Regions from separate parts of the Ensifer fredii genome, predicted to be linked through region 1. Evidence: riboswitches for the same ligand, from Rfam matches in the RefSeq annotation. Region 1 holds a riboswitch; the other holds the start of a gene.
What was found. A riboswitch is a leader RNA that binds a small molecule or an ion and turns the genes downstream of it on or off. The one in region 1 is predicted to bind FMN.
Positions count from the first base shown of each region.

Region 2: another riboswitch for FMN. It lies ahead of ribB (3,4-dihydroxy-2-butanone-4-phosphate synthase); the one in region 1 lies ahead of NXT3_RS12560 (6,7-dimethyl-8-ribityllumazine synthase).

Region 1 covers NZ_CP024307.1:2,547,830-2,562,794, reverse strand. Annotated here, with positions in the region: gene NXT3_RS12615 (acyl-CoA dehydrogenase family protein) at 1-275, opposite strand, end outside; gene NXT3_RS12610 (carnitine 3-dehydrogenase) at 520-2,010, opposite strand; gene NXT3_RS12605 (3-dehydrocarnitine:acetyl-CoA trimethylamine transferase BcoG) at 2,242-3,144, opposite strand; gene NXT3_RS12600 (GlxA family transcriptional regulator) at 3,254-4,225, shown strand; gene NXT3_RS12595 (TfoX/Sxy family protein) at 4,354-4,680, shown strand; gene NXT3_RS12590 (SDR family NAD(P)-dependent oxidoreductase) at 4,731-5,492, opposite strand; gene NXT3_RS12585 (ABC transporter permease) at 5,497-6,315, opposite strand; partial or broken gene NXT3_RS12580 (ABC transporter permease) at 6,315-7,181, opposite strand; gene NXT3_RS12575 (polyamine ABC transporter substrate-binding protein) at 7,328-8,488, opposite strand; gene NXT3_RS12570 (ABC transporter ATP-binding protein) at 8,541-9,617, opposite strand; gene NXT3_RS12565 (helix-turn-helix transcriptional regulator) at 9,880-10,623, shown strand; gene NXT3_RS12560 (6,7-dimethyl-8-ribityllumazine synthase) at 10,710-11,183, opposite strand; FMN riboswitch at 11,272-11,535, opposite strand; gene NXT3_RS12555 (ABC transporter ATP-binding protein) at 11,652-12,713, opposite strand; gene NXT3_RS12550 (ABC transporter permease) at 12,718-13,506, opposite strand; gene NXT3_RS12545 (ABC transporter permease) at 13,503-14,384, opposite strand; gene NXT3_RS12540 (ABC transporter substrate-binding protein) at 14,455-14,965, opposite strand, start outside.
Region 2 covers NZ_CP024310.1:370,202-385,166, reverse strand. Annotated here, with positions in the region: gene NXT3_RS25490 (SRPBCC family protein) at 1-31, opposite strand, end outside; gene NXT3_RS25485 (adenylate/guanylate cyclase domain-containing protein) at 269-1,327, shown strand; gene NXT3_RS25480 (cupin) at 1,436-1,939, opposite strand; gene NXT3_RS25475 (AraC family transcriptional regulator) at 2,052-3,026, opposite strand; gene NXT3_RS25470 (helix-turn-helix domain-containing protein) at 3,219-4,244, opposite strand; gene NXT3_RS25465 (DHA2 family efflux MFS transporter permease subunit) at 4,442-6,046, opposite strand; gene NXT3_RS25460 (HlyD family secretion protein) at 6,043-7,140, opposite strand; gene NXT3_RS25455 (cupin domain-containing protein) at 7,229-7,642, opposite strand; gene NXT3_RS25450 (SDR family oxidoreductase) at 7,721-8,473, opposite strand; gene NXT3_RS25445 (winged helix-turn-helix domain-containing tetratricopeptide repeat protein) at 8,724-10,319, shown strand; gene ribB (3,4-dihydroxy-2-butanone-4-phosphate synthase) at 10,371-11,000, opposite strand; FMN riboswitch at 11,112-11,258, opposite strand; gene NXT3_RS25435 (SDR family oxidoreductase) at 11,319-12,107, opposite strand; gene NXT3_RS25430 (sugar ABC transporter ATP-binding protein) at 12,123-13,610, opposite strand; gene NXT3_RS25425 (substrate-binding domain-containing protein) at 13,639-14,577, opposite strand; gene NXT3_RS25420 (ABC transporter permease) at 14,708-14,965, opposite strand, start outside.

The DNA of each region.
Region 1 (14,965 bases):
CCAAAGAAGACGGTAAGGCCCATCGAGCCGCGGCCGAGCTCGCGCTCGACGAGCGTGAAGGTGAGGTGATCAAGACCGGCGCCGCCGACCTCTTCGGGAAAATTGCAGGCGAAAAAGCCGAGCTCCTTGCATTTGCGGGCGATCTCCTGGCCGAGCTCGCGCGGTACGGTGCCGGTACGCTCGACCTCGTTTTCATGCGGATAGATCTCGGTCTCGACGAAGCCGCGGACCGTGTCGACGATCATCTGCTGTTCTTCGGTCAGTGCGAAATTCATTGTTCTCCCTCGTCATTTTAGTCCGCCTGTCATCCGGCCGATCTCCCCATCGATCCGCAGGCTTCCCCGGTGCGGCTTTGCCCCTCACCCTAACCCTCTCCCCGCATGCGGGGAGAGGGGACTTTGGCTACCAGCATCCTCCGCCAGCAAAAAGCAGGCCGTTGCGGCATGTCCCTTCTCCCCGTCAGAACCGGGAGAAGGTGCCGGCAGGCGGATGAGGGGCAATCGTCCGCTCTCATCACCTTTACCGCTTCTGCCCCACATGCCGCCCGGCGCCCCCCGGCACCTCAAGCCTCGCATGCCCTTCCGCGATCGGCTTCAGCTTCGCCAGCACATCGGCCGGCGCCGGCGCCGACTTGCCGGCCTTGGCATCGACATGCAGCATTATCTGCTCGGCGGTGGCGATCACGTCGTCCGAGGCGGCATCGTGGATCCGCGTGAAGAAGTGGATGCGCTTTTCGTCGGAGGCGAGAATTTGCAGGGTCGTATAGAGCGCCTGGCCAAGCTTCGCCTCACCGAGATGGCGGATATGGGTCTCCACCGTGTAGTAGCTGTGGCCGGCCTCGACATAGGCGAAGTCGACGCCGATCAATCGCAGCAGCGCATCCGACGTATCGCCGAAGAGCTGCAGATAGCGGTGCTCGGTCATGTGGCCGTTATAGTCGACCCAGGCGGCGTTGACCTTGGTTTCGACGAGGCGCAGCGGGCCGGAGGCGTCATAAGACTTCGATTGATTGCCGCCCTTTGCCCAGAGGCGCGCCTCGAAATCGGCGAGCAGCTTGCCGGCACCCCAGCCTTCACCGCCATTGCCGGCTTTCAGCGCCTGCATGATGCCAACGAGGTTTTCGTCGCGGATGCGTTCCAGTTCGCGGATCGAGCGGCCGGCGGCCTGGGCGTCGGACTGCGCGCCGATCTTCTCGACCAGCGCGTCGTCGAGATCGACGACATCAGTGAACTTCGTCCAGGGCCATTTGAGGCAGGGGCCGAACTGGGCGAGGAAGTGGCGCATGCCGGCTTCGCCGCCGGCGATGCGATAGGTCTCGAAGAGACCCATCTGCGCCCAGCGCATGCCGAAGGAATAGCGCATGACATTATCGAGCGTCTCGGTATCGCAGATGTCGTCCTGGATCAGCCAGAGCGCTTCGCGCCAGAGCGCTTCGAGCAGGCGGTCGCCGACGAAGGCCTCGATCTCCTTGGCGATGACGACGCCCTTCATGCCGATCTCTGCGATGGCTTCCTCGGCGCGCCTGATCGTCTCGGGGGATGTCTTCCTGCCGCCGACGAGCTCGACCAGTGGCAGCAGGTAGACCGGGTTATAAGGGTGGGCGACGAACATGCGCTCGGGATGCTTCATCTCGGCCTGGAGGTCGGACGGCAGCAGGCCCGAGGTCGACGAGCCGATCAACGCGTCGGGGCGGGCGGCTGCGTCGATCTCGGTGATGACGCCGCGCTTCAGCGGCAGCCGTTCGGGCACGCTTTCCTGAATCCAGTCAACATCGTGGACGGCTTCCTCAATGCTCTTGCAGAAGGTGAGATTGCCGCGCGGCGGCAGCGGCGCCATGGTTAGCATGCCATAGGCGCGCTCTGCATTGGCCATGACCTCGCCGATGATGCGCTCGGCTTCTGGATGCGGATCGAAAATGTTGACGTCGATGCCGGCGAGCGCGAAACGCGCCGCCCAGGCCCCGCCGATGACGCCGCCGCCAACGCAGGCGGCCTTGGTGATGATGGTCATTGCCTCTCCATCCAAATCGTTCCGTGGGAGCCCCTCCCGGCCCTTTGGGCCACCCTCCCCACAAGGGGGAGGGGTGGGTGGCTCCGGATCCTCTGCGGCCCTCTCTCCGGCGACTAACCGCGCCGGGGGCCGGCCTTCTTGCGAACATCTCCGCGGAAACATGCGCTTCGTTCGGAGTTCGGCGCCGACGCATGTCGAGCCCTCCCCTTGTGGGGAGGGTTGGGAGGGGTCTTATCTCTTCGTCAGCTTCAGCTTCTCGCGAACCTCCTTGGGCCCGATGATCTTCGCCCCCATGCCCTCGATCACCGACACCGCCTTTTCGACGAGCTGGCCGTTGGTCGCGAGCTGGCCCTTGCCGACATAGAGGTTGTCCTCCAGTCCGACGCGGACATTGCCGCCGGCAAGGATCGCCGCCGCCGGATATGCGAGCGCGTTGCGGCCGATCGAGAAGGCCGAGAAGGTCCAGTTCGCCGGCACGTTGTTGACCATCGCCATGAAGGTGTTGAGGTCGTCGGGTGCGCCCCAGGGAATGCCCATGCAGAGCTGGATCAGCACCGGATCCTCGATCAGACCTTCCTCGACGAGCTGTTTGGCGAACCAGAGATGGCCGGTGTCGAAGGCCTCGATCTCGGGACGCACGCCGAGTGCGGTCATCTGGCGCGCCATCTCGCGCAGCATAGACGGCGTGTTGGTCATCACGTAGTCGCCGAGCGAGAAGTTCATCGTGCCGCAGTCGAGCGTGCAGATCTCCGGCAGACATTCGGCGACATGGGCGACGCGCTCGGTGGCGCCGGCCATGTCGGTGCCTTTCTCGTTGAGCGGGAGAGGGCTTTCGACATTGCCGAAGATCAGGTCTCCGCCCATGCCGGCGGTCAGGTTGAGAACGACGTCGATATCGGCGGAGCGAATGCGGTCGGTCACTTCCCTGTAGAGGTCGAGGCGGCGGGCCGGCGCGCCGGTCTCCGGGTCGCGGACATGGCAATGGACGATCGCAGCACCCGCCTTGGCCGCTTCGACTGCCGCTTCGGCGATCTGTTTCGGCGTGATCGGAACATGGCTGGATTTCGAAACGGTGTCTCCGGAGCCGGTGACGGCGCAGGTGACGAAAACCTCGCGGTTCATGCTGAGCGGCATGGCTGTCTCCCTTTTCGTTGGACCCATTACGAGCCAGAAACGGCGAGGCTGCTTTCCAAAAGTGGAACGATCCTATACATTCTCGGAGACAGCCGGGGGAAGTTTCGCGATGGACGGCAGTGTTTCGCAGGCGCAGCATATCGATTTGCTGATCCTGCCGGAGACCAATCTCATTCTGGTCGCCTCGGTTATCGAGCCGCTGCGCGCCGCCAACCGCATCGTCGGGCGAACGCTCTACAGCTGGACAATGTTCAGCCCGGACGGCGAGGCGATCGAGACGAAAAGCGGCATCCCGATTCCGGTGTCCGGCCCCTTCCGGCCGCAACGCGAAACGGCGCCGCTCTTCGTGCTGTCGAGCTACAACTGGCGGCGCAGCGCTACCTCACAGCTCAAGATGCTGCTGTCGCAGACGGCCCGGCACCGGGAGGCGATGGCCGGCATCGAATCGGGGTCCTGGCTTCTGGCGGAGACGAGCCTGCTCGACGATTTTTCCGCCACGACCCACTGGGAAGACTTCGAGGATTTCGCCAGCGCCTATCCGCAGGTGACGATGGTTCGGGAGCGCTTCGTCATCGATGGCAAGCGCATCACCACCGGCGGCTCGCTGCCCACGCTCGACCTGATGTTGGAAGTGATCCGCCGCGCGCACGGCTATTCGCTGGCGCTCGAAGTCTCGCGTCTCTTCATCTACGAGCAGGAGCGCACGCGCGGCGACCTCTTACAGGTGCCGGCAATCGGCAATATGCGCATCCTTGACGAGCGGGTCGGTGCGGCGGTCAAGCTGATGGAGGAGACGGTCGAGGCGCCGTTGACGCTTGCACGGCTCGCGCGCCGGGTCGGCGTCAGCGCCCGCCACCTGCAGGACCTCTTCAAGGACACCATGGGCGTGGCGCCGCACGAACACTATCTGGCGCTGCGGCTCAATGCGGCGCGCCGCAAGGTGATCGAGACGCGGATGGAGTTCGCCGACATCGCGGCAATTTCCGGCTTCAACTCGTCGTCGTCGTTTTCGCGAAGCTATCGCGCACACTATCGCGAGAGCCCGAGCGAGACACGCCGGCGGCTGAAGCTCAAGAGTTGATTGAACCACTTCAAAGGGCGATTCAGCAGCGGCGTTTTGATGAATCGAATCAGCGATCTATCGCCGGCTCGTGGGAAGGTGATTCAGGCACGCGCCGCCCTGCGGCACAAGAAGGAGGAAGACGACCCATGCGCGACACGGGACTGGAGGAATTGGTAAGGCAAGAACTCGGCGACCGGCCGGGGCTTTCCGAGAAACCGATGTTCGGCGGCCTGGCTTTTCTCGTGAACGGCAATCTCGTCTGCGGCGCACGCGATGACGGGATGCTGGTGCGGCTCGGCAAGGGGAGTGACGACTGGGCGCTGGCGCTGCCCGGCGTCGCCCAGATGGTGATGGGCGAGCGGAGGATGCATGGATGGGTGCGTGCCGGCGCCGAGGCCTATGGCGACGACGCGCTGCGCAAGCGCCTGCTCGATGCGGCGCTCGGCTACGTGCTCTCGCTGCCACCGAAGTGAAAGCTCGCGCAGTTTCTTCTCATCTGCTACCGGAGCAGGATGCCAGTAGCTCAGACGACTGTCTCGCCGCCGTCGACCACAAGGACCTGGCCGGTCATATAAGAGGAACGGTCGGAGACAAGGAAGAGGATCGCTTCGGCGATCTCGTCGACGCTTGCCCACCGTCCGAGCGGCACCTTCTCGCGGATATAGGCCTCGATTGCCTTCCGACCGCCCATCTGCTTGATGAAAGGTTCGTTGAACGGCGTGTCGACCCAGCCGGGGCAGAGTGCGTTTATTCGCACCCCATGTTTCGCGTAGTCGCCGGCCATCTGCCGCGTCATGGCGATGACGGCGTGCTTTGTCGTGGTGTAGGCGATCATCTCACGGTCGTAGAGGACGCCGGAAGAGGACGAGGTGTTGACGACCACGCCGCGCCCCGCCGCCCTCATCGACGGCACGACGAGGCGAGCCGCCATGAAGTGCGCGCGAACGTTCAGGTTCCACGAGCGATCGAAACCCGCCACCTCGACTTGTTCCAGGTCGCCGGCCACCTGGGCGCCGGCATGGTTGTGCAGAATATCGATGCGGCCATGCCGTCGAAGGACGTCGGCAATGCCGTTCGACAGCGCTCCGTCGTCGGTGACGTCGATCGCTAGAGGTTCGGCGCTGCCGCCCTTGGCGGCGATCGATGTCACGGTCTCTTCCGAAGCCTTCGCGCTACGGTCGACGACCACCACATGGGCGCCTTCGCGCGCCATGATGGCGGCACCCGCCTGACCGATTCCGGAGCCGCCGCCGGTCACGATCGCGATCCGGTCTTTCAGGATCATGGTTTCACTCCCCGGATTTGCTTTTCGTCTCGCGCATCAGCACGCGCGCAGTCAGGATCAGGAGAAGCGACGCGACGAGAACCAAGGTTGCGATCGCATTGATCTCCGGCGTCACGCCGCGACGGATCGAGGCGAAGACATAGATAGGCAAGGTGGTCTTCGAGCCTGCGACGAAGAAGGCGATGATGAAATCGTCGAAGGAGAAGGTGAAGGCGAGCAGGAAGCCGGCAAGAATCGAGGGAAGGATCTGCGGCAGCACAATCAGTCGGAAGGTGGTGAGCGGCGTCGCGTAGAGATCGCTGGACGCCTCGACGATGTCACGGCCGAGACTGGCGATCCGCGCCTTCACGATCATGGCGACGAGTGCCATCGAGAACAGCCCATGGGCGGCGATGATAGAGCCGTAGCCAAGACCGAGTTGTGGCGGGTGATCGCCCGGCCAGATCGTCGCGAGCGCTGGATTAACGAAGGAGAAGACGGCGACCAGCGCCACGAGCGTGGCGATTCCGATGACGACACCCGGAACGACGATGGCAGCGGCGAAGAGGGCATCGAAGAAGGCTCGCATGCGCGGCCCGAGGCGCTCCATGCCAAGCGCCGCCATGGTCCCGAAGACCGCCGCAAGCGCAGCGCTCGTGAAGGCGATCATTAGGCTGTTCTGCAGTGCTGAAACCAGGAAGGTGTTGCTGAGAGCCTTGCCGTACCAGGCAGCGGAGAAGCCGGTGAACTCGCTCGCATTGCGCCCCGCATTGAAGGAGAACAGAACGACGAGCGCGATCGGCGCATAGAGGAAGAGATAGACGGAGGAGACGAGGGCACGCATCAGACGAGATCCACCTGTCTTGTTCCGGCGACCTTCCAGGCGATGCGCATCGCCACCATGAGCACGACGACGACGACGGCAACCAGCGTGACGGCGATCGCCGAGCCGAAGGGCCAGTTGCGTGATTGCAGGAAGAGATCGACCAGCGCGTTGCCGATGAAGAAGACCTTGCCGCCGCCGAGAAGCTGGGGGATCAGATATTCGCCGAGGAGCAGGATCGTCACCAGCGCGATGCCGGTCATGACGCCCGGGAGCGATAGCGGCAGGGTGACGCCGAGGAAGCTGGAAACCGGCTTGGCGCCAAGATCGGCGGAAGCCTCAAGAAGCCGCCGGTCGAGTTTCTCGAGGCTCACATAGATCGGCATGATCATCAGCGGCAGCTAGCCGTAGACGATACCGAGCAGCACGGCGCCGGGCGTGTTGAGCATGCGCACGTCCTCGATGCCGATCATCGCGAGCAGATTGGGAATGCCGCGCGAGCCGAGGATGTACATCCAGGCATAGGTGCGCACCAGAAGGCTCGTCCAGAACGGCACGACGACCAGCGATACGAGGATCAGGCGATAGCGCGGGTTTGCCCTGACGGCGAGGTAGTAGGCGACAGGATAGGCCACCAGAAGGCAGAGCAGAGCGCCGGCTGGCGCAAGCATCAGCGTGTTCCAGAAGGCTGCGGCGCGCGTCGGCAGGTTTGCGAACTGGGCGAAGGTGAAAGCCGCCTGATAGCCGCCTTCCGGCGCCCGCTCGCCGAAAGCGAAGACGAGCATGGCGATGAAGGGGAGAACGAGAAAGACACAAAGCCACGCCGCCGCCGGCGCTACCAGCGCCGCCGTCACCAGGTTCCTCTTCGTGTTCTTTGCCGCACGCATGTCAGTCCGTTGAAACGTGTATTGAACTGGGCCCTCATCCAGCCCGCCGGCCACCTTCTCCCCTTCGAACGGGGAGAGGGAACCCGCGGCGCCCGTCCCCTCTCCCGCTGGCGGGGAAGGCTAGGGTGAGAGGCGAACTTTCGACCTCACGCCGACTTGAAGCGGGCCATCAGTTCGGCGCGACCGGGATCTGTCAGCGTCACCGCGGCGCCGAATTCGAGCGGCGTCAGCGCCGCCTCGTCCGGATAGACGATCTTGTTCGACGTCACCTCCGGTGGCAGCAACTTCAAGACGCGGCTGTCGGTCGTCGGCGCGCCGTTGGCGATGTGCTCCTTGACGGCGTTTTCGGGCATCATCAGATAGTTGAGCAGCGCATAGCCGGCGGGCTTGTTGGCCGCACTCTTCGGGATCGCGTAGAAATCCGACCAGATTTCGCCGCCATCCTTGCCGAGCACGAATTGGATTTCCGGCATGTCGCGGTTGAGCTGGGCGCCGTCATTGGTCCAGCACATTGTCATCCAGGCGTCCGTCGCCCGCATCGCCGGCTGGTAGTCGCTGTTGATCGCGTAGAGATGCGGCTTGACCTTGATCAGCAGCTCCTCGGCCTTGGCGAGTTCCTCCGGCTTGATTGAGTTAAAGGAAAATCCAAGCGAGACGAGTGCGTTGCCGATGGTGGTGAGCTGGTAGTCATGCACCATGGCGCGACCGTCGGCCTCGGCCATCGCCACCTCGAAGAACTCCTTCCAGCTCGTAACCGGCTTTTTGATCTTGTCGCTGTTCACGGCAATGCCGGTCGTGCCCCAGTTCTTCGGCACCGCATAGGTCTTGCCGTCGATGACGCCTTCATTGGTGAAGCGGGCGTTTTCCGTCGAGGCGTCGTAGTTCGGGAGCTTCGACAGGTCGAGCTCATCGATGAGGCCGAGCTTTGCATAGGTCGAAATCGTGTAATTGGTCGGGACGAAGAGGTCCCAACCGGTGCCGCCTGCCTGCAGCTTCGCAAGCATTTCCTCGTTCGAGCCGAAAACGTTGACTTCTACGGCGACGCCAGTCGCGGCCCTGAAGGCTTCGAAGGTGGCGGGATCATGATAGTTCGGCCAGGTCGCGAGCGACATCTGCGTGCCGAGGTCTTCGGCAAAAGCCGTCGCGTTGAAGAGGCCGGGCGCGCGCGCCAGGACGGCAGTGGCAAGCCCGAGGCCGGTGACGCCGAGAAAATGGCGGCGGGTCACCGAGCCGCGTTTCAGGCGCATCACCTCGTCCGCAAGCTTTTCCGCGGTGATCGGGGCATTCTCTCTGTACCACTTGGTCATGATGCTGTTCCCTTGTCGTTGGCATGCATTTGATGGCAGAGCGTCGGCCCGTTCAGGCCGGAAAGACATGCATTGCGTTGGGATCGAAGCGGAGTCCGATCCTTTCTCCAGGTTCTGCGAGGTCGGACTCATCCAGGCTGCGGCGGTCGGCGGTCACCAGAAAATCGCCAAGCCCGTCAACCTCGACGGAGTATTCGACCGATGAGCCGAGGAAGATGCGGTGGGTCACCGTGCCATGCAGCGTGGCGGTATCGTCACGCACAAGGCTTATCGATTCCGGACGGAGCGCCACCATGGCCGCACCCGCGGTTCCATTGGCACGCGCGGGCTTTGCCAAACCGACGCCATTTGCCAGCCGCACCGCATTCGCGCCGGGCTCGACCGTCGCTTCGATGCGATTGGTCTTGCCGACGAAATCGGCGACGAAAAGATTCGCCGGGCGATCGTAGATTTCCTGCGGCGGCCCGATCTGGACCACTCGCCCGGCATTCATAACGCAGACGAGATCGCTCATCGACAGCGCTTCTTCCTGGTCGTGCGTGACGAGCATGAAGGTGATGCCGAGCTCGCGCTGGAGGCTCTGGAGTTCGATCTGCATCGCTGTGCGCAGCTTCTTGTCGAGCGCGGCAAGAGGCTCATCGAGGAGCAACACCTTCGGCTTGTTGACGATGGCGCGGGCAAGCGCCACGCGCTGTTGCTGTCCGCCCGACATCTCGTGAATGCGGCGCTTGCCGAAGCCGGCAAGACGGACCATCTCCAGCGCCTCCCGGGCGCGGCGGCTGATTTCGGCCGCCGCAATGCGCGGGCGCATTTGCTTCAGCCCGTAGGCGACGTTCTGCTCGACATCAAGATGGGGGAACAGCGCGTATTGCTGGAAGACCATATTGACCGGGCGCCGATAGGCCGGCACGCCGTTCATAGGCTGGCCACCGATATAGACCATCCCCGCGCTTGGCTGTTCGAAGCCGCCGATCATTCGCAGGCAGGTGGTCTTGCCGCAGCCGGACGGGCCGAGCAGCGCGACGAAAGCCCCCTTGGGCACCCCGAGGCTGATATCCGACACCGCCGTCACGCTGCCATAGCGTTTGGCGACCGAACGGAATTCGATGTCGTTTGAATCGGATGTCACGTCTGTTCCCTGCGGCGCTATTATAGGAATCGGACGCGGTCCTTGCGCCTCCTGTTCCCACCGTCATTGCTGACAGCCTAGTCACCGGAAGCCGCGTCGGTATATACCCCGAGAGAGGTATTCCCGCCGGAATTTGCTTGTGAAAGGAGTATACCCTGGTTAAGCCGTCCAAGTGGCAGCGCAGGGGACTGGGGAGGGCGGTTTGGGCGTCGACTTCGAGAAGCTTTTCCAGGCCCTGGCGCCGTTGATGAATGGTTCGGCGATGGGCGACGAGGCCGTCGGCACTGCGTTCCGCCGGCTGATGTCGAGCCTGATAGCCTTCGACTATGTCGTCGTCTTCGCCTATCGTGGCAAGGAGCGTCCGCTTGATCTCTACAGTACTTTCGATGCCAAGGACCATGTGCTCTTCGTGAGCCTCTACCAGGCGGGTCCATACCTGCTCGATCCCTTCTATCATGCCGCCTGTGCGCCCCGACCTGGCGTGTGGCGGATGCGGGAGCTGGCGCCCGATCGCTTTTTCTCCAGCGAATATTACCGCACCTATTATGTGCAGACCGGGCTTGCGGAGGAGGTGGGTTTCTTCGTTCCGATCAGCGAACAGGTCACCGTCGTGCTATCGCTGATGCGGCGGGAGGCGACCGGCCCTTTCGGCGCCGCCGAGTTTGCCCTGCTCAAGAGGGCCGAGCCCTTGGTGGCCGCACTCGCTCGCCATCATTGGGCCGACCTCGACCACCGATTCGACGCGGCGCTCGCGAAAACCGGTCGCAGCCGCCGCAAGGCTTTGCATCCGCCCGCGGACGGGGTCTGGCAACATCTCAACCTCACCGATCGAGAAGCGGCAATCATCGAACTGGTCCTGCAGGGGCATTCATCGGAGTCGATCGGATTAAGGCTCGGCATCTCGACCGGGACCGTCAAAGTCCATCGGCGCAACGTTTATCGCAAGCTCGGAATTTCCTCGCAAACGCAGCTGCTGTCGCTCTACATCAAGAATCTCGGCCACTGACACCTGTCGGTAGCCGCATTATTGGCGAGGCAAAAAAGGGCGCGCCAGCCGGCTGCGCCCTCTCCTTTGCGTCGATTTGTAGTCCGTCAGGCGTTGACCAGCGCCAACTTGGCGCGCGCGTCGAGAATTTGTGCGCAGGCATTCGCAGCTTCTTCGCCCTTGACGACGAAATGGTCGCGGAAGAAGGCGATCAGCGGCTCGCTTTCCTGGAAGTTGTGCGGCGTCAACACTGCGGAGAGCACCGGCACGTCCGTGTCGAGCTGGACGCGCATCATGCCGTCCAGCACGATTCCGGCGACGAAGTCGTGGCGATAGATGCCGCCGTTGACGACGAAGGCGGTGCCGAGGATCGCCGAATAGCGTCCGGTCTTGGCGAGCTTCTGCGTATGCAGCGGAATTTCCAGCGCTCCCGGCACGTCGAAGATCTCGATGTCGGCCGCGTTGCCGCCGAGCTTCGACCACTGGGCGACGAAGGCGTCGACGCACTGGTCGACGATGTCGGCGTGCCAGCGGGCACGGACGATCGCGATCTTGGTGGAGGGGTGGGAAAGAATGGTCATGGTCTCAAGCCTTTCAGGGTTGGCGTTTGTTCCAATGATCCCGTCGGGCGAACATGCATGCACGACAACCCCGCAAAGGGTTCGCACTGCTTGCTCTCTTCCATCCGGACTGTGACCGTCGGCTCCGGAATCTGACCGGATCTGCTGACCTTCAGACACTGCACAGTTCCTTAAATCGAGATCGATTTAAGGACAGAATCATGCAGCAACTCAAAGTGCTACAGCGACCTTTGCGCGTCCATGGACGCGCGGAGCTGCATTGCCTGAAGCGCTCGCGGGCTTCGATCATCAGACCGCTGGTCCGCCGATCGCTACCGCCGGTGGGGAATTTCACCCCGCCCTGAGAACGCGTGCGACTATATACGGAGAGCAGCGCCCGTCAAACGCAGGCTCCGACGAAAATGCGAGAAATCACGACAGATTTTTCCGGGAAAGATCGAGGCCGGAACGAAATTGTTCCGGCCATCACTACTCGCGGATGACCAACAGGTCCTTGGCGGCGAAGCGCAGGCTGACATTCTCGCCGGCAACAGGCGGTGTAATGCCCGGATCGTTGAACATGTCGAACGAGATGACATCATCGCCAACCCGCAGCTTGGTGCGGATGACCGAGCCGAGGAAGCTCGTCGAGACGACTTCGCCGGGCAGCGCGGTATCGCCTTTGGAGCCCTCGGCGATCGAACCCGCCTCCGGCCGAAGCGCCAGCGAAATGCTGTCCCCGCCCTTGAGGCCGGCAATCGGCTCTTTCAGGGCAATCCGCTGCCCGCCGATGGTGACCGCACCGGTGGCGGGATCGGCGACCTTGCCCTCGATGATATTGAGCGTTCCGACGAAGGAAGCCACGAAGCGGGTCGCCGGCGTGTTGTAGATCTCGAACGGGGTGCCGATCTGGTCGGCGCGGCCGGCATTCATCACCACGATCCGGTCGGAGATCGACAGCGCCTCCTCCTGGTCGTGGGTGACGAACACCGTGGTGATGCCGAGCTGCTGCTGGATCTGCCGGATCTCTTCGCGCAGCGAGATGCGAATCTTCGCATCGAGCGCCGAGAGCGGCTCGTCGAGCAGCAGCACTTGCGGCTTCACGGCAAGCGCGCGGGCGAGCGCCACACGCTGCTGCTGGCCGCCGGACAGTTGATAGGGGAAGCGGTCCGCCAGGTGCTCGAGCTTGATGAGCCCGAGCATCTGCTTCACCCGGATATCGATGTCCGTTTTGGTGCCGCCGGCGACCTTCAGGCCGAAGGCGACATTGTCATGGACGTTCATGTTGGGAAACAGCGCATAGGCCTGGAAGACCATGCCGATATTGCGCTGGTTCGGCTTCAGAGCGCCCTGGTCCTGGCCGTTGATGACGATCGAGCCGCCGGACGGCGTCTCGAAACCGGCGATCATGCGCAGGATCGTGGTCTTGCCGCAGCCGGACGGGCCGAGGAAGGAGACGAACTCGCCCTTTTCGATGCCCATGTTGAAATTATGAACGACCTGAACCGGGCCGAAGGATTTCTGAATATTGGTCAGTGTCAGGAAAGCCATGTGATCAAGCCTTGGGCGAAGCGGATTTCTGGAAGCGGGAGACGAGCTGGATCAGCCCCATGCTCAACCACGTGATTGCGAAAGCGATGACGGCGAGCGCCGAAGGCTCATAGGCCTTATTGGCGCCGACGAGCTGCAGATAGGGACCGAAAGCCGGGCGGTTGAGCAGCGCCGCCATGGTGAATTCGCCCATGACGATGGCGAAGGTGATGAAGGCGCCGGAAAGCACGCCGCTCATCACATTCGGGAAGATGCAGCGGAAAAGGATCGTCGGCCATTTGGCGCCGAGGCTTTCGGCGGCCTCCGTCAAAGTCCTGACGTCGATCGCCCGCATCGCCGTGTCGACGGCGCGGTACATGTAGGGAAGCGACAGGGTCATGTAGGAGAACATCAACAGCGCGTTGGTGCCGGAGGTCGAACCGGTGAGCGGCAGGATCGACGAGGAATTGTAGAGCCTCAGATAGCCGAAGACGATAACGATAGCCGGAATGACGAGCGGCAGCAGCGTGACGAACTCGACGATCGGCCGCACCTGCGGCAGGCGTAGCCGCACCCAGTACGCCGTCGGCACGACGAGCAGCATGCCGAAGACGATCGTCAGTACGGCCATCAGCATCGAATAGCCGAAGGTCTCGCGAAACTGGATGTCGGAGAAAACCGACTGGTAGGCGTCGAAGGAATAGGCGCCGCGTCGCATGCGCAGCGAGAACTCCAGCGTGCCGAGCAGCGGAATGATGAAATAGCTGGCTCCGATGGCGATGGCGATCCAGGCGCCGAGGCGTTGTGCTTTCATTTCTGCCACCGTTCGGCGCGCATGCGCAGCCAGATATAGAGAATGTTGGAAATGCCGGTGATGACGATCATGCCGAGGGCGAGCGCATAGCCGAGATTGGGGTTGTGCAACACGTCGCCGCGGATCTGCGCGTAGAGCAGGATCGGCACGATGTTGAGCGAACTGCCGGTCAGCGCGTAAGCCGTGGCGATGGCGCCGAAGGCATTGGCGAAGAGCAGGAGAGTCGTGCCGAGCAGGCTCGGCCAGAGGATCGGCAGCGCCACCATGCGCCAATATTGCCAGGTGGAGGCGCCGAGGATTTCGGCCGCCTCGCGCCACTCTTTCTTGAGGCCGTCCAGCGCCGGGGTGAGGATCAGCACCATCAGCGGGATCTGGAAATACATATAGGTGATGGTGAGGCCGAAGAAGCTCAGGAGATTGAAGCCGGTTCCGTAAAGATTGAAGCCGAACCAGTCGCGCAAAAAGACGGTGAGGAGCCCGGTGCGGCCGAGCGTCGAAAGAAACGCGAAAGCGAGCGGCACGCCCGCGAAATTGGAGGCGACGCCGGAGAAGGTCAGCAGGCCGGAGCGGATCCAGTTCGGAACTCCGCCGAGCACGACCGCCCAGGCGAGGAAGAAGCCGATCAGCGCGCCGCCGAGCGAGGAGGCGACCGACACGCGGATCGAGATCCAGTAGGCGCTCATGATCGTCGGCGTGAAGAGATCGGCGAGATTCTTGAAGGTGAAGGTTCCTTCGGGCGTCAGAAAGGCGCCGGTGACGAGGTAGAGCGTCGGAACGATCAGGAACATCAGCGCAAAAATCGCGAACGGGGCTATCCCGAGCCAATCGATGACCGCTCGTTTGTTGATCAGGGGTGCGGTTGCTGTTGTCGTGGTCATGAAGGCTTCGATGTTCCTCAGTCAAATGAAACAGCCTCCCCGCCGATCGAGCGGGGAGGCATGGCAATGATTACTGAACGTTGGCGCCGACCACGCTGTCCCACTTGGTGGTGATCGCTTCCTTGCCCTTGGCCTGTTCCTCGAGCGTCGGGAATACGGCCTTTTCATAGGCAGCTGCCGGCGGCAGCTTGTCCAGCATTTCCTGCGGGATCTTGCCGTTCTTGGCGAGATCGTTGAAGCGGATCGGGTGGCAATAGCCCTTCAGCCAACCGAGCTGGCCTTCGTCCGAGTAGAGATATTCCATCCACAGCTTGGCGGCGTTCGGATGCGGGGCGAAGGCCGAGATCGCCTGCACATAGACGCCGGCGACGACGCCCGAGGCCGGAACGACGACTTCGACCGGCGGGTTGCCGTTCAGGCTGTCGCGCCAGGAGAGACCGTTATAGTCCCAGGCGATGATGATCGGGGTCGAGCCCTGTGCGAGCGAAGCGGACTTGCCGATGACCGGAACGAAATTGCCGGCCTTGTTGACTTCCGCGAAGAAGGCGAGGCCTGCTTCACCGGCCTTGGCCGCATCCTTT
Region 2 (14,965 bases), on a different replicon from region 1:
TCTCACGGCGGACGACGAGGGACTCTTGCATCGGTCTCCCCCATGGTTGCCCCCTTGCGGCGACGGATCGGCAGGCGGGATCGGGACCGTTCCAATGATAGCCCCTCGGCGCCGGATGCGAAACCACCAATACGCCCCGCGCGAGCAGACCCGCCCGAGACGAGTGTAAGTATCGATCTGCAAGTGATTTCTTTCCACCAATTTCGCTTCGAGAGGTCACGCGCAGACGCGGATGACAGGCCGCCTCTCCTGGCGCTATGCTTCCCGCATGGACCTGCCCGCACCCCTCGGCTGGCTGCTGGACGAGGCCGGCGCCTCGCCCGGCCCCGACCGTTTCCTCGCAGAGCTCGGCAGCCGGCTCCTGGCCGAACGTCTTCCCTTGGCCGGCGGCGCCCTGACGCTCGCGGTGCCGCATCCGATCATCGCCCGCCGCACCTGGCTGTGGCGCGCGGAGACGGGGGCGGTGATCGAATCTTTAGGCTTCGCCGGCGGCCCGCCGAGCCATGCCGAGCGCGACTGGCTGGCCGGACTCGGTCCGGTTCTGGAGGACACGGTCGGAGCGGCGCCCGACAAACCGGTGCTCGCCTGGGCCGGGATACGCGGCTTCGACCCGGCCGAGGCGAGCCGGCTGCGCCAGGCGGCCCGCTTTGCCGCGGCGCCACTGGCAGCGCTTGCCGAGCGGGCTGCGCTGTCGGCGCTGCTCGAGGCCTATCTCGGCCGCCGCAGTGCCGCACGGGTCCGGGCCGGCGCACTGACCCGCGGCACCGGCGAGACCATCCGCGCCGTAATGCTCTATGCGGATCTGCGCAATTTCACCGCGCTCTCCGAGGCAACCCCGCCCGCCGAGATGATCGCGTCGCTCGACGCCTGGTTCGACCGCGTCGCCGGGGCGATCCACGCCTTCGGTGGCGAGGTGTTGAAGTTCATCGGCGATGGCCTGCTGGCGATCTTCCCTGTGACCGGTTCGGCAGCCGAGGCCTGCGAGGCCGCCCTTCGCGCCGTCGTCGCCGCCCGCGCCGGCATGGCGCATCTTGACGCCGCGCGCCAGGCCCAGGGGCTGCCGCCGCTCCCCTTCGGTACGGCACTGCATTTCGGCGACGTCCTCTGGGGCAATATCGGCGCCGTCGACCGGCTGGATTTCACCGCTATCGGCCCCGCCGTCAACCTCGTCAGCCGCCTCGAGGGCCTCTGCCGCCCGCTCGGCCGCTCGGTCCTGATCTCCGGCGCCGTCGCCGAGGAAACCTCAAGCCCGCTGCTGCCACTCGGCGACCACGAGCTCCGCGGCATCGCCGCGCCCTGCGCCGTGTTTACGCTGGCGGAGGGGTGATCGGGGACGTCGTCCGTCGCCCTCCCCGCCACCGGTGGCGCACCGAGGCACGGCAGCGCGAGCGTCGAACGCGCAGTTCGTAGCGAAGACGTCGCCCCAATCCGCAGCCTAGGCCTCTTTCCAAAGACGCGTCAGGGGCCCGTCGGCGCCATGGAGCGGGTCGGTTGCGGGGAGCGGCAGGTTGGCGATCGTTTGCAGGGCGCTCGTGCTGGCGGCCCGCGTCTGGATATCGGCCGTCTGCCCGGGCGGATAGCCGCCGACGACGAGGAAAGCGTCGCTCGACCCGAGGTTCCTGTGACCCGTCCCCGCCGGTAGGACGAGACAGTCGCCTGCACCCACCTTCAGCACCACGCCGTCCGGACCGCCGATCAACAGCTTCGCATTGCCTCCGGCGATGCCGAGGACTTCATGTGCGCCGATATGATAATGCTGATAGGAAAAGACGCCGTTGCGCCACAGCCCCTGCCAACCGGCCGCGGCAAAGCGCCGCTCGAACGCCGCCGCATCGCTCTCCGCGGCGGACAGAGCCTGACGATAAAGAAGCACCGGCAGCCTGGGGTGGTTCGGCACCCATTCGCTCGGCTGGAATTTCATGCATTCGGGTTCGCGCATCTCCGGCTCCGCCCATTAGATGTCGTTCCCATTATTTATAGGACCTGATTCGACGAATTCGAGCGATCGCCGGCAATTGGGCGCGAGGGGTGCAGCCGTCCCGGCCGGCCGCTCAACAGGAGCGGAGTGTCTGGGATGGAAGCTCTCCGAAACGGTTGCGGTAATCGGTCGCCAGACGCCCCATATGCGTAAAGCCCCATTTGAGCGCTATGTCGGCGACGCTTTGCCCCGGCCAGGCCTGGGTCAGCTCTTCGCGAAGCGCCTTCAACCGCAGATCCTGGAGGTAGCTCATCGGGGTGGTCATTTTGAATTGGCGAAACCCCTGCTGGAGGGTACGCGAACTGACCCCGCAGGCGGCGGCGACCTCTACCAGGGTAATCGGCCTCGACAGGTTGGCCATCATGAAATCGACCGCCTTCTTCACATGCCGCGGGACCGGCGAAACCGCGCGGCGCATTCTTTCCGAGAAGCGGTGAGGCACCGTGTCGAGGAGCAGCTGGATCAAGGCCTCACTTAAGTTTGTCAGCGCGAGGGGCGACCTGCGCAACGGTGCATCGCCAGTAAGGCCCGCTCTCAGCGTCTCGGCCATGCTGGCAATTGCTGTTCCCGGTCCCGACAACAGGTCGAGTTCCGGCGAGAACTCCAGGGCTCCGGAAACCGGCATTTCGACAATGTCGCAGAGCTGGCGCAACAGCGCAGCTCGATCGATAGCGACGAACATGTGCTCGCGAGCGCTCAGGGATTGAGCAGCAATGCGGCGGTCGCCTTCTATGACTGCGCCCCGGCCCGGCGATGTGCAAAAGGCCTGCCTTCCCATGCGAAGATCTACACCGCCACGAAGCGGCACGATCAGCACCAGCTGACCGTCGGCCTCGCTCTCGAAGAGGATCCGCCCATCGATATGCGTGCAGCCGATCGATAAAATGCCGGCATTCGCCCAGGCGCAATTGTAGTAGATGCTTTCCCTGCCAAGCGGCCGGACGACGACACTGGAGACCCAACTCGTCAGCGTTGCTGCAAGGCGGTCCGGGTCGCGCCCTTCGAACGACACCCAGTCCGGACGCGTCGCCGAATCCCCCAATGCCATCGATACTCTTCTCCTTGCTTACATTCTATGAGCAGAATTCCGCGGGTGGCGCCGTCACGCTGAAAGGTATGCCATAATACATCGCAGCGGCGGCACAGCATCATACAATGGACCTTGTAATGCAACAGGCTGCATTCGATGCACCGAGTTGCAGGTGTCCCGCGGCAGATACTTTCACGCCGAACGCCGCATTCACCGCAGGACGTCCGCGCCCGTGAAAACAGAACCGCCGACGCGCCGCCTTGTATCGGAGGGGTTTTCTCCATAGGTCGCCCTGTAGACCGCGGAAAACCGCCCGAAATGAAAGAAGCCCCATTTCAGGCAGATCGCTCTCAGGGTCTGATTGTTCTCGGGATCGAGGAGGTCCTGGCGTGCCGAGCGCAGGCGAAGCCTGAGGAGATAGGCGGCGGGCGTCGTATCCCGGAAGGCGCGGAAGCCGGTTTCCAGAGCTCGGACGGAAACGCCGGCAGCTTCGGCAACCATAGGCATGGTGATCGGCTGATTGATATTGGCTTGCATGAACTCGATCGCCCGGCGGACATGGCGCGGGGCGATCAGGCACGGCTTCTTGTCCAGCAAGTGCGATAGCCGGTGGGGGACCAGGCGCACCACCACGTCGGCAAGCGCCTGCGTCAAGTGCGCCATAGCGATTGGCGACTGCAGCAAGGGACCGCCGTTGCGTATGCCGCCCATGATCGTTTCTGCAAGATTGCCGATCAACTGGCCGGCCGGCGTGGACAAGCTCACCTGCGGCAGCAGGTTCAGGGATCCGTCGAAGGGCGCCTCGAAGGTCTGACCCAATGTCTGAAGGACAACGGACCAGTTGATCAGGAGCTCGTCTACGACATTGTCTTCCCCGTGCATGATGACGCTGTTGGGTTCGAAATTGTTGTAGAGGAGCAACTCTCCTCGCCCCGCCTCCGCCGTCCGCGGCCCGTAGGTCACGCCCATTCCGCCGTTTCGAGGCAGGACGATCGACAGATACTCCGCCGTATCGGCGGTCGGCTCGATGTGGAACTGGAAATCGCTTTGATGATAGCCGGTGATCAATACTGCACTGTCGCAGGCCGAAAGGTCGATCCCCCAACGGAAACTCTGGGCCTGGCTGATCGGCTCCGCTGCGAAGGTGCCGAAAGCGCCGCCGAGCGTTTCGATCATGCTGTCGAATGACGAACCGCGAAACTGAAACGATGCCTGTGCAGCGCTGTTATCCGACATGCGACCCCGGTTGCATCCCTCAAAGCCGCCACGACAGACCCAGCGGAAGGGTGCCCGTCACGTCCTCGCCGGCGTCCTCCCGCAGACAGCGGGGATTTCCCTCCTGGTGTCGCATGCTTCCCCTACCGTCGGAAGCCGTGGCGCGAAACTGCCCAAAGCATAGGGCCGGCAAAATCGATGCGCAACAGTGTCAGGCGCTACGACGCCTTCGCCTTCAGCAGCCGGGCAGAGCGCGCTTTCGCGTACCTGGAGAGTCCGATCTTGATGCCGACCAGCACCGGGGCGGCGACGACGAACAGCAGTGCGACCGCATTGAAGGCCGTGTCAAAGGCAATCACGCTGGACTGACCTGTCACGGTCCGGCCGAGAAGGCTGGTTGCCGCTCGGCTGGCGGCGGCTGCGTCCATCCCCTTTGCTGAAAGCATAGCCGCCGTGGTCGCCAGCCGCTCGATCACCGCGGGCTTGCCGGCAGTGACATTGGCGCCGAGGACGGCGAGATTGGCGACGAGGTTATGGTCGATCAGCGTCTGGAGCGCTGCGACCCCCGCGAGCCCGCCGAGCTGGCGGCCTGTATTGAAGAGACCGATCCCGGAGGCGAGATTTCGGCTGTTGAGGTTGCCGAAGGCGATCAGCGTGATCGACAGGAACAGGAAGCCAAGGCCGAGGCCACGCAGCAGGATCGCCGCCATCATGTCGTCGGCACCGCTCTCGCTGGTCGAACCGGAGAGCATCCACATCGCGACCATGATCATCAGGATGCCGAACGGCACCGTGGCGAAGGGCGGAACGCGGCGTACCTGGAAGAGAAAGGCGGCGAGGAGCAGGGCGGCGATGAACAGCCCGCCGCTCGGCAACAGGAGCAGGCCGGCGTCCGTAGGCCTGAATGCGAGGACCGATACGGCAAAGGACGGAATCAGGAACGCGCTGCCGAACAGGGCGGCGCCGGCGACGAAACTGACGATGAAGGCGAAGGTAAAATCCTCCGATCCGAACAGGGTGAAATCGATGAGGCCCCGGCCTTTGGCCAGAACCTGCTGGCCGAGAAATGCCAGCAGCGTGGCTGTGCCGATCACCGTCAGCCACAGGATGCGCGGCTCCTCGAACCAGTCCCATCGGCTGCCCTGGCTGAAGACGTAGGTGAAGCAGAAAAGCGCGACCGAGATCAGCGCGAAGCCGATCCAATCGAACGGACGGTGCACGATCTCGGGCGTTGTCGGCGGGTTCGCGATCAACAGCAGCCCGACAGCCGCGAGCGCCACCGGAACGACGCTGAAGAAGATCCATGTCCAGGATTGGCTATCGATCAACCACCCCTGAAGGGCAGGCGCGATTGTCGCGGGGGCGACGACGGCCCCCATCGCGAATAGGGCCTGCAGGATCGGCTGGCGGGATCGCGGATAGGCGAAAAAGATGATCGCCTGGCCGGCGACAAGCAGAGTGCCACCGGAAAGGCCCTGGAGGATGCGGAGGGCGACCATCAGGTCAAGGCGATCCGTCATGGCGGCAATGCCGCAAGCCATGCCCATGACCAGGGTTGCGCCGATCACCAGGTTCAGCGGACGAATACGGTTCATCAGCCAGGGGGCGGCCAGGAATCCGATAAGCTTGAGCGTGGTATAACCGATGTCCAGCCAGGCGAACTCGTCCGGCGTCGCATGGGTGTCGCCAATGATATCGCCGCGTCCTAGCGACAGGACGGTGCTGGCGATCGCTTCGGTCAGAGTGGCAAGCACGATGCCGGCAATAAGAATGGTTCCGGCCGTGGATCTGTCGCGGCTCGTGGCCGTAAATACCGTGGTCATGAGCCGCCTCCCGGCGCGATTTCTACGCGCGCGGACAGGCCGGGCACGATGCGGCCGGGCGAGGGATTGTTGGCAAGCCGGATCTTCACCGGAACGCGCTGGACGACGCGAACGAAGTTGCCTGTCGCATTGTCCGCGGGAAGCAGGCTGAAGGCAGAGCCGCTGCCCGGCGCAAAGCTGTCCACCACGCCGTCAAGCGCCCCGTTCGGATAGCCGTCGATGGTGATGCGGGCGCGCTGGCCGGGCCGGATATGTTCGAGCTGGGTTTCCTTGAAATTGGCCACGACCCACACGTCGTTGACCGGAACGATCTCGAGCAGGGAAGCGCCGGGCGCGACAAGCCGACCGACGCGGACCTGGCGGTTGCCGATGACGCCCGCGACCGGCGCCCGTACGATGGTGCTGTCGAGATCGATCTGGGCGAGGTCGCGCGCCGCCTCCGCCTGCGCGACGGCAGCAACGGCCGCTTCGCGCTGAGCGGCAAGGACGGCGATGCGGTGCTGCTGCGCCTCTACCGTCGCAGCGGCGGCCGAGACGTTCGCTTCGGCTCTGGTGCGTGCCGCATCGCTTTCATCGACATGGGCCTGGCTGACGGTGTTGCTGCGGATGAGTTCGCGGCGGCGATCATAGGCCTTGGTCGCCAGATCGAGCTCGGCCGCGGCCGACCGGCTCTGGGCCTCGGCCTGGCGGATGAGCGCATGCTGAAGCTCTGTCTCGGCATCGACATTGATGAGGCGAGCCTCGGCAGCTTCGACATTGGCGACGGCCTGTTGAAGCCGTGCACGGTAGTCCCGATCGTCGATCCGGAACAGGACGTCACCCGCTCGGACGGTCTGGTTGTCCTGAACCGCCACGGCCGTGACGTAACCCGCAACCTTCGGCGCGAGCGACGTCACGTCGCCGCGGACATAGGCATTGTCGGTCGACGCTGCGCCGCCCGAACTGGCCCAGGCCCAACCGCCGGCCATGACGGCGACGGCGCCGACGCACAGAGCCAAGCCGGCGATCTTCTTCTTTTTGGATTGCGCCACGACGACATTTTTCGCAGGGCTCCTGCCGGTGACGATGGCGATCTTGTCCTCGAGCGTATCCATTTTCTCAGTTCCTGTTGGATGCCGATGACCCGGGAAGCAGCCCTGGCGGCGATCGCCTCCCGGGACTGCGGGCATCGAGCGACGTTGGTTATTGTCCGATGGGCGTGGTCAGCTCCGTTTCGGCGGTATCGACGACAAACACCGCCAGCAGCCGTGCAGGCTCCGTATCGCTGGCATTCGCGCTTACCTGGTGATGCGAGCCCGGTTCTTCGTAGAAGTTCTCGCCGGCTCTGTAGACCTTTTCCGGCGAGCCGTTGACGCTGCTGCGGATCGCGCCCTCAAGCACGGTTGCATAGATGAAGGCGGATTTCGGATGGGTGTGGGCCGGCGACGCGCCGCCCGGCCCGTATTCGACGAGAACGCCCTTCATGCTCTTGCCGGGGACGTTGGGAAGCGCGTGGTCGAAGACGACGGTTACCTTGCCCGCCGGGCTGTCGGCGGCCGAAGCTGCGGTGATCGAAAGCGCTGCGAAGGCAGCGGCCGAGAGAAATCGTGCAAGCATGGCATTTCTCCTTCGAGGATAACTGTCAAAAGGTCAGGGCCGAGCGGGCCGCATTCGTCTTGGCGGCCCGCCGGAGGTTCAGTGGGCGGCTTGCCGGGCGAGCCAATCCTCGAACCGGATTGCGCCGATGCGTGCATTGCTGCCGGGGGTCAGCGATTGATCGTCGAGGACGGAGCCGAAGTAGCGCGCGTGCACGTCCGGTACGACCTTGCGCGCGTCCCTGGTTGCCTTGAGGAAGCGCCTGACCCCCTCGTCGAGCGGGATCGCCTCCGGACCGGCCACTTCAACGGTGCCCTTGACCGGCGGCGCAAGCGCGACATCGGTGAGCGCCGCCGCGACATCGTCGGAGGCCATGGGCTGGAACAGCGCCGGCGACAGGCGAATCTCGTCACCGACCGTGCCCGCCTGGGCAATGCCGCCGACGAACTCGAAGAACTGCGTGGCGCGCAGGATGGTGTAGGGAATGCCGGACGCCTTGATGAGGTTTTCCTGCGCGACCTTCGCCCGGAAATAGCCGTTGTCGGGAAGCCGTTCGCTGCCGACGATCGAGAGGGCCACATGGTGGCGGACGCCGGCGGCAGCTTCCGCGGCCAGGAGGTTGCGGCCTGACGTCTCGAAGAATTCGAGGACTGCCTTGTCTTCCCAAACCGGCGCGTTGGCGACGTCGACGACGATCTCCGCCCCGTCCAGCGCTTCGGCCAGGCCCTCGCGGGTGATGGTGTTGACGCCGGTGTTGGGGGCGGCTGCGAGCACCTCATGGCCGCGCTCCGTCAAGTTCTTCACGAGTTTCGATCCGATGAGGCCGGTGCCTCCGATGACGACGATCTTCATGGCTCTCTCCGTTTCTGCCGACCGCATCTTTGCCGTCGATCCGGGGGGGAGAGTGCCTGCAAGCTTGCCGGGAGTCCTTGCCGCGGGCTTGAATTGACCTTGAGGAAAGCTTGGTTATCCGTCCAAGCGGGTTGTCGGTCATCTTGCGGCAGAGGTGCGAGCGCGTTACGGCGAGCCGTGCTATCAATGGACAGAAGTGTCGCCGCTGCTCCGGCTGGCAAGCCGAGCCGCTCGGTCGAGGGATGCCGACGTGCAATTCGTGTTTGGAGACTACGTGCTCGACCCCGAGCGCCGGGAGCTTACCCTGCGCTCGGAAGTGGTGACCGTCGGGCCGCAGGTCTTCGACCTGCTGCTGCATCTCGTCAGGAACCGCGACCGCGTCGTCAGCAAGGACGATCTGCTTCAGGCGGTATGGAGCGGCCGGATCGTCTCGGAATCGACGATCACCAGCCACATCAACGCGGTGCGCAAGGCAATCGGCGACAACGGTGAAGAGCAGCGCCTGGTCCGCACCGTCGCCCGCAAGGGCTTCCGCTTCATAGGGGTGATCGAGACCGGCGAGATCGCAAAACCGAGCCACCCCGACGGACCGGGCATCGTCGGACACTCGCCAAGCGAAACGGGGGAGCCTCCTTCCGCGCTCGTCCTCCCGGACAAGCCCTCGATCACCGTCCTGCCCTTCCAGAATCTCAGCGGCGACCCGGAGCAGGACTATTTCGCCGACGGCGTGGTGGAGGACATCATAGCCGCCCTGTCGCGCATCCGCTGGCTGTTCGTCATCGCGCGCAATTCGAGCTTCACCTACAAGGGCCGGACGGTGGATACGAGAGACGTCGGCGAAGAGCTTGGCGTGCGCTACGTGCTCGAAGGCAGCGTGCGCAAATCCGGCAACAAGGTGCGCATCACCGGGCAGCTCATCGACGCCACGAGCGGGACGCATCTCTGGGCGGAGCGCTTCGAAGGCACGCTCGACGACATCTTCGAATTGCAGGATCAGATAGCCGAAAGCGTCGTCGGGGCGATCGCGCCGCAGCTCGAACGGGCGGAGATCGAGCGCGCCAAGCGCAAGCCGACGGAAAGCCTGGACGCCTATGACTATTACCTGCGCGGCATGGCGAAGCTGCACAGCGGAACCCGGGAGGCCATCGAGGCGGCGCTACCCTTGTTCTACAAGGCGGCCGAGCTTGATGCGGAATTCGCGTCCGCCTACAGCATGGCCGCCTGGTGCCATTTCTGGCGAAAGTTGAACGGTTGGATGATCGATCCTCCGGGCGAGATCGCCGAGGGCGCCCGCCTAGCGCGGCTCGCCGTCCAACTCGGCCGCGACGATGCGGTGGCGTTGACGAGAGGCGGACATGCGCTCGCCCATCTCACCGGCGACCTCGACGGCGGTATCGCGCTCATCGACCGGGCCGTCCTGCTCAATCCCAATCTCGCTCCCGCCTGGTATCTCGGCGGTGCGCTCCGCGCGCTTCGCGGCGAAACGGACGCTGCAACAGAACACTTGACGCATGCCGTTCGCCTCAGTCCGCTGGATCCGGAAATGTTCCGCATGCAGGTCGGCATGGCGCTGGCAAATTTCTTCGCCGGGCGCTTCGATCCCGCCTCGGCCTGGGCAGAAAAGGCGCTCGGGAACCTGCCCAGCTTGCTTCCGGCAGCCGCCCTGGCGGCGGCAAGCCATGCGCTCGCCGGGCGCATCGACGAAGCAGGGCATGCGATGCAGCGCCTGCGCACGCTCGATCCGTCCTTGCGCCTCTCCAACCTCAAGGACTGGCTCCCGATCCATCGACCCGAAGATCTGGCGCGGTTCGCGGATGGGCTGCGGCTGGCCGGTCTGCCCGAGTGAGCTCGACGAGCCGAAGCGAATGGCCGCCTGTTTTCAGGCAGCCTGATGAGGTTACGCGGCCCGTGCCGCGCCGGCCGGCTGCTCGACGAATGCGATCAGGTCTCTGATGGTGATCAGCGGAAGCCGGTGCGTTTCAGCGAACACCACGAGCTCCGGAAGCCGGGCCATCGTTCCGTCGTCATTGGCAACTTCGCAAATGACACCCGATGCGGACTTGCCGGCAAGGCGTGCCAGTTCCACCGCCGCCTCCGTGTGTCCGGGCCGTCCGCGCACGCCGTTCGGATGCGCCCGCAGGGGGAAGACATGCCCCGGCCGGGCGAAGTCCGCCGGACGCGCGTCGGGATCCATCAGCGCCTGGACGGTCGCGGCGCGATCGGCTGCGGAAATGCCGGTGGTGGTCGCGGGCAGGTAATCGACGGAGACCGTGAATGCGGTCTTATGGAGCTCGGTGTTCTGCGGAACCATGAGCGGGATATCGAGCGCATCGAGACGCTCTCCTTCCATCGCGACGCAGATCAGCCCGCGGGCGTGCTTCATCATGAAAGCGATCGTTTCGGGCGTCACCGCGTCCGAGGCGACGATGATGTCGCCCTCATTCTCCCGGTCCTCGTCGTCAACGACGACGACCATGCCGCCCAGCGCCAGGGCCACGACTGCGTCTTCAATTTTCGAGATTGCCATTCCATTGCCTTTCAAGGGTAGCCAGCTTCGGCATCAAACTGCGGCGTTTCGGCCGCTATTCATCCCTTGGGCGAACAAGTCCGCGCCGCTCGACAAGGAGCGGTTTGCTGACATTGTCCTCTTCCATCCGGACTGTAACCGTCGGCCCCGGCCTCTCACCGGGTCTGCTGACCTTCCGCATCGGCGGGAGCGCTCGCGGGCTCCCGGATCGCTCCGGATACCGCCGGTGGGGATTTTCACCCCGCCCTGAGAACAAGCGTAGATAAGGAATTTCACCGGCAAAAAGCAAGAGGCCAGCTCAGGCTGGCCCCGTGATATTTACCAGCAGCAGAAGCCGCCATCGACCAGGAGGTCGACGCCGGTCACGAAGCTTGCCGCATTCGAAAGAAGGAAGACGGCAGGCCCGACCATCTCGTCCACCGTCGCCATGCGCTGCATCGGGGTCTGCTCCTCGAACAGCTTGGTCTGATGCACCATTTCCGGCCGGGTGTTCATCGGTGTGGCCGTGTAGCCGGGACTGATCGTGTTGACGCGGACGCCGCGGCCCACCCATTCCATCGCCATCGACTTCGTCATATGAATGACGCCGGCCTTCGAGGCATTGTAGTGGCACTGGCTGAGGCCGCGGTTGACGATCACGCCGGACATCGAGGCGATGTTGACGATCGAGCCGCGGCCGTTCTTCAGCATGGCGCGGGCTTCCGCCTGGCAGGACAGGAAAACGCCCTTCAGGTTGATGTCCATCATCGTCTGGAATTGGCTTTCCTCCATCTCCTCGGCCGGATTGGCATTGGCGATGCCGGCCGCGTTCACGGCAAGGGCAAGCGGGCCGAGTTCCGCTTCGGTGCGGGCGACCGCCTCGTTGAGCGCCGCGCCATTGGTCACGTCGGCGGCGATGCGGATGCTGCGGCGCCCGGTGCCGGCGATGAATTCCGCGGTCTTCGCCAGTCCATCGTCGGTGCGGCGATCGAGCAGCGCAACGTCGGCGCCGCACTGCGCCAGCCCCATGGCGATGCGTTGCCCGATGCCGCTGCCCGCCCCCGTCACGAAGGCGACGTTGCCGGAGAGATCGAACAGTTTCGGCGCGTTGAGCGTGATTTCAGACATGAATTTCTTCCTTGTTCAAATCGTCGCGAGTTCCATGACCGAGACGTCGTTTGCGTCCTCGCGATCAAGGATGCCGGTCTGTCTGCCCTGGGCCATGACCATGATCCGGTTGGAGACGCCGAGCACCTCCTCGAGATCGGAACTGACCACGATCACCGCGACCCCCTGGCGGGCGAGATCCATGATGAGGTCGTAGATCGACGAGCGGGCGCCGACGTCGATGCCGCGCGTCGGTTCGTCGAGCACAACGACCTGCGGCTTTCGCGCCAGCCACTTGGCGAGCACCACCTTCTGCTGGTTGCCGCCGGAAAGCTCGCCGGCGTTCTGGTGGCCGCGGCCTTTCACGCCGAACCTCCTGATGCACTCGTCGGCGAACTGTTGCAGACGCCGGGAGGAAACCCAGCCGTTGCGGGCAATTGCGCCGAGATTGGCATAGCCGATGTTCTCCGCGATCGAATGATCGAGCACGACACCTTGGAGCTTGCGGTCCTCCGGCACGAGAACCATCCCGCTGCGAATCGCGTCGATTGGCGAGCGCGGCGTGACGGCATTGCCATTCAACAGAATCTCGCCACCGGAAATCGGATCGGCGCCGGTGATGGCGCGCACGAGTTCGGTGCGGCCGGCGCCCATCAGGCCGGCGATGCCGAAGACCTCGCCCTTCCGGACTGAAAAGCTGATATTGCGGAATGCATTCGTCGGCGAGGTGAGATCGCGGACCTCAAGCGTCACCTCTTCCCGAGGCGCTGGCAGGGCCGGGAACATGCGCTCGAGCGAGCGCCCGACCATGGCCTCGACGATGGTGCGGATCGGCACGTCGCCGCTGTCGAATTCCTTGACCTTGGCGCCATCGCGCATGACGACGACGCGGTCGGCGATCTGGCGGATTTCCTCGAGACGGTGCGAGATGTAGATGATGCCCACCCCGTCCGCCTTCAGCCGTTCGATCTGCTGGAAGAGGAGTTGGGTTTCCTCGCCGCCGAGCGCCGCGGTCGGCTCGTCCAGGATCAGCAGGCGGGCATTGAGCGTCAGCGCCTTGGCGATTTCGATGAGCTGCTGCTTGCCGGTCGAGAGCCCTTCGACGAGGCGGTCGGGCGATATGTCTAGACCCAGCCGCTTGAGGCCGCTGCGCGCCCGTTCCTCCATCGCCCTGCGGTCGACCCGGCCCGCCTTCATCGGATAGCGACCGACAAAGACATTCTCGGCGATCGAGAGCTTCGGGAGCAGTTTCAGCTCCTGATGGATCATGCCGACCCCCTCGTCCATCGCGGCACGGGGATTGGCGGGCGCATAGACTGCCCCAAGCCAGGTCATTTCCCCGGCGGACGGCTGCACGGTGCCGGAAATGATGTTCGACAGGGTCGATTTCCCGGCACCGTTTTCGCCAAGCAGCGCCACGACCTCACCCGGATAGATGTCGAGGTCGACACCGTGCAGGACCCTGATCGGTCCGTAGGACTTCTGGATCCCACGGAGCGAGAGGATGGGAGACTGGGTGGTCATGGCGCTGCCTTTCGGGCATCGAGACAATTTATGGATGGCTCTTCACGAACTCCGGAGCATTCTCGCAGGTCGTCAGCACGGCATTCGGAGTCTGGCGCTCTTCGACCTTCTGGCCGGCGGCCACGGCAAGTGCCGATTCAACCGCGAGGACGCCCATCTTCTGGGTGCTCTGCGTCGCCGTGGCGACGAACGGCCCCTTGCACTTGGCGAGATATTCGAGCGCCGAAAAGTCGCCGTCATAGCCGCCGATGATCACCTTGTCAGAGAGGTTGGCAACGTCTACGGCTTTCGCCGCACCCATCGCCAGACCGTCCGCCTGGCCGAAGATGATCTTGAGGTCAGGGTTTGCCTGCAGCATGTTCTGGGCGATCGAGAAGCCTTCGTCCGCGGACCACATGTTGCTCCATTGCTGGGCGACGAGTTCCACGCCCGGAGCCTCGTCGATGGCGCGCTTGCAGCCCGTGAAGCGATCGACTTCCGGCGTCGTGCCCTTCTGGCCATGGATGATCGCCATCTTGCCCGAGCCGCCGGCCTTTTCGATGATGTGCTTGCAGACGGCATAGGCGGATTCGACGCTTTCGCCGGCGATGAAGGTATCGCCCGGCGCGCCATCCGGAACACGGTCGACGTTGATCACCGGAATGCCGGCTTCACGGGCAAGGCGGGTCGGCACGGCGGCCGCGGCTGCACCGGCCGGAATATAGATGAACGCGTTGATGTCCTGCGTCATAAGGTCCTGGACCTGGTTGACCTGGGTGGCGGTATCGTTCTTCGCGTCGACCACCACGACGTCGATACCCTTTTCCTTCGCGTATTTTTCGACGCCGAGCTTGATCTGGTTGAAGAAGTCCGCCTGAAGGTTCGGCACGGCGAGGCCGATCTTCTTGACTTCCGCGGCCGATGCACCGAGCGGGGACATCAGGACCGCAGCGGTGGTTGCCGCCAGCAGCAGGTTGGACAGTTTCATGGGGTTCTCCTCCGAGTTGCTCTGTGGATTTCCTGACTTCACAGGATTCCACCTCCCTTTTGCCGGCCCGCACCATTGCTGACCGTTTTCGCTTCCCCGCAGGCATTTCCGCAAGCGGGGTGAACAGTGGCTATTTCCGCTTGCGATAAGTCTCGGCGGTGACGGCCAGCACGATGACGCCGCCGATGATCACCTGCTGCATGAACGGCGATACGCTCAGCAGGTTGAGGCCGTTGCGCAGGATTCCGATGATCAGCACGCCGATTATGGTGCCGCCGATGCCGCCCGTTCCGCCGGAGAGCGACGTGCCGCCGATGACGACTGCCGCAATGGCGTCGAGCTCGTAGGAGACACCGGACGAGGGCTGGACCGAGTCGAGCCGCGCCGC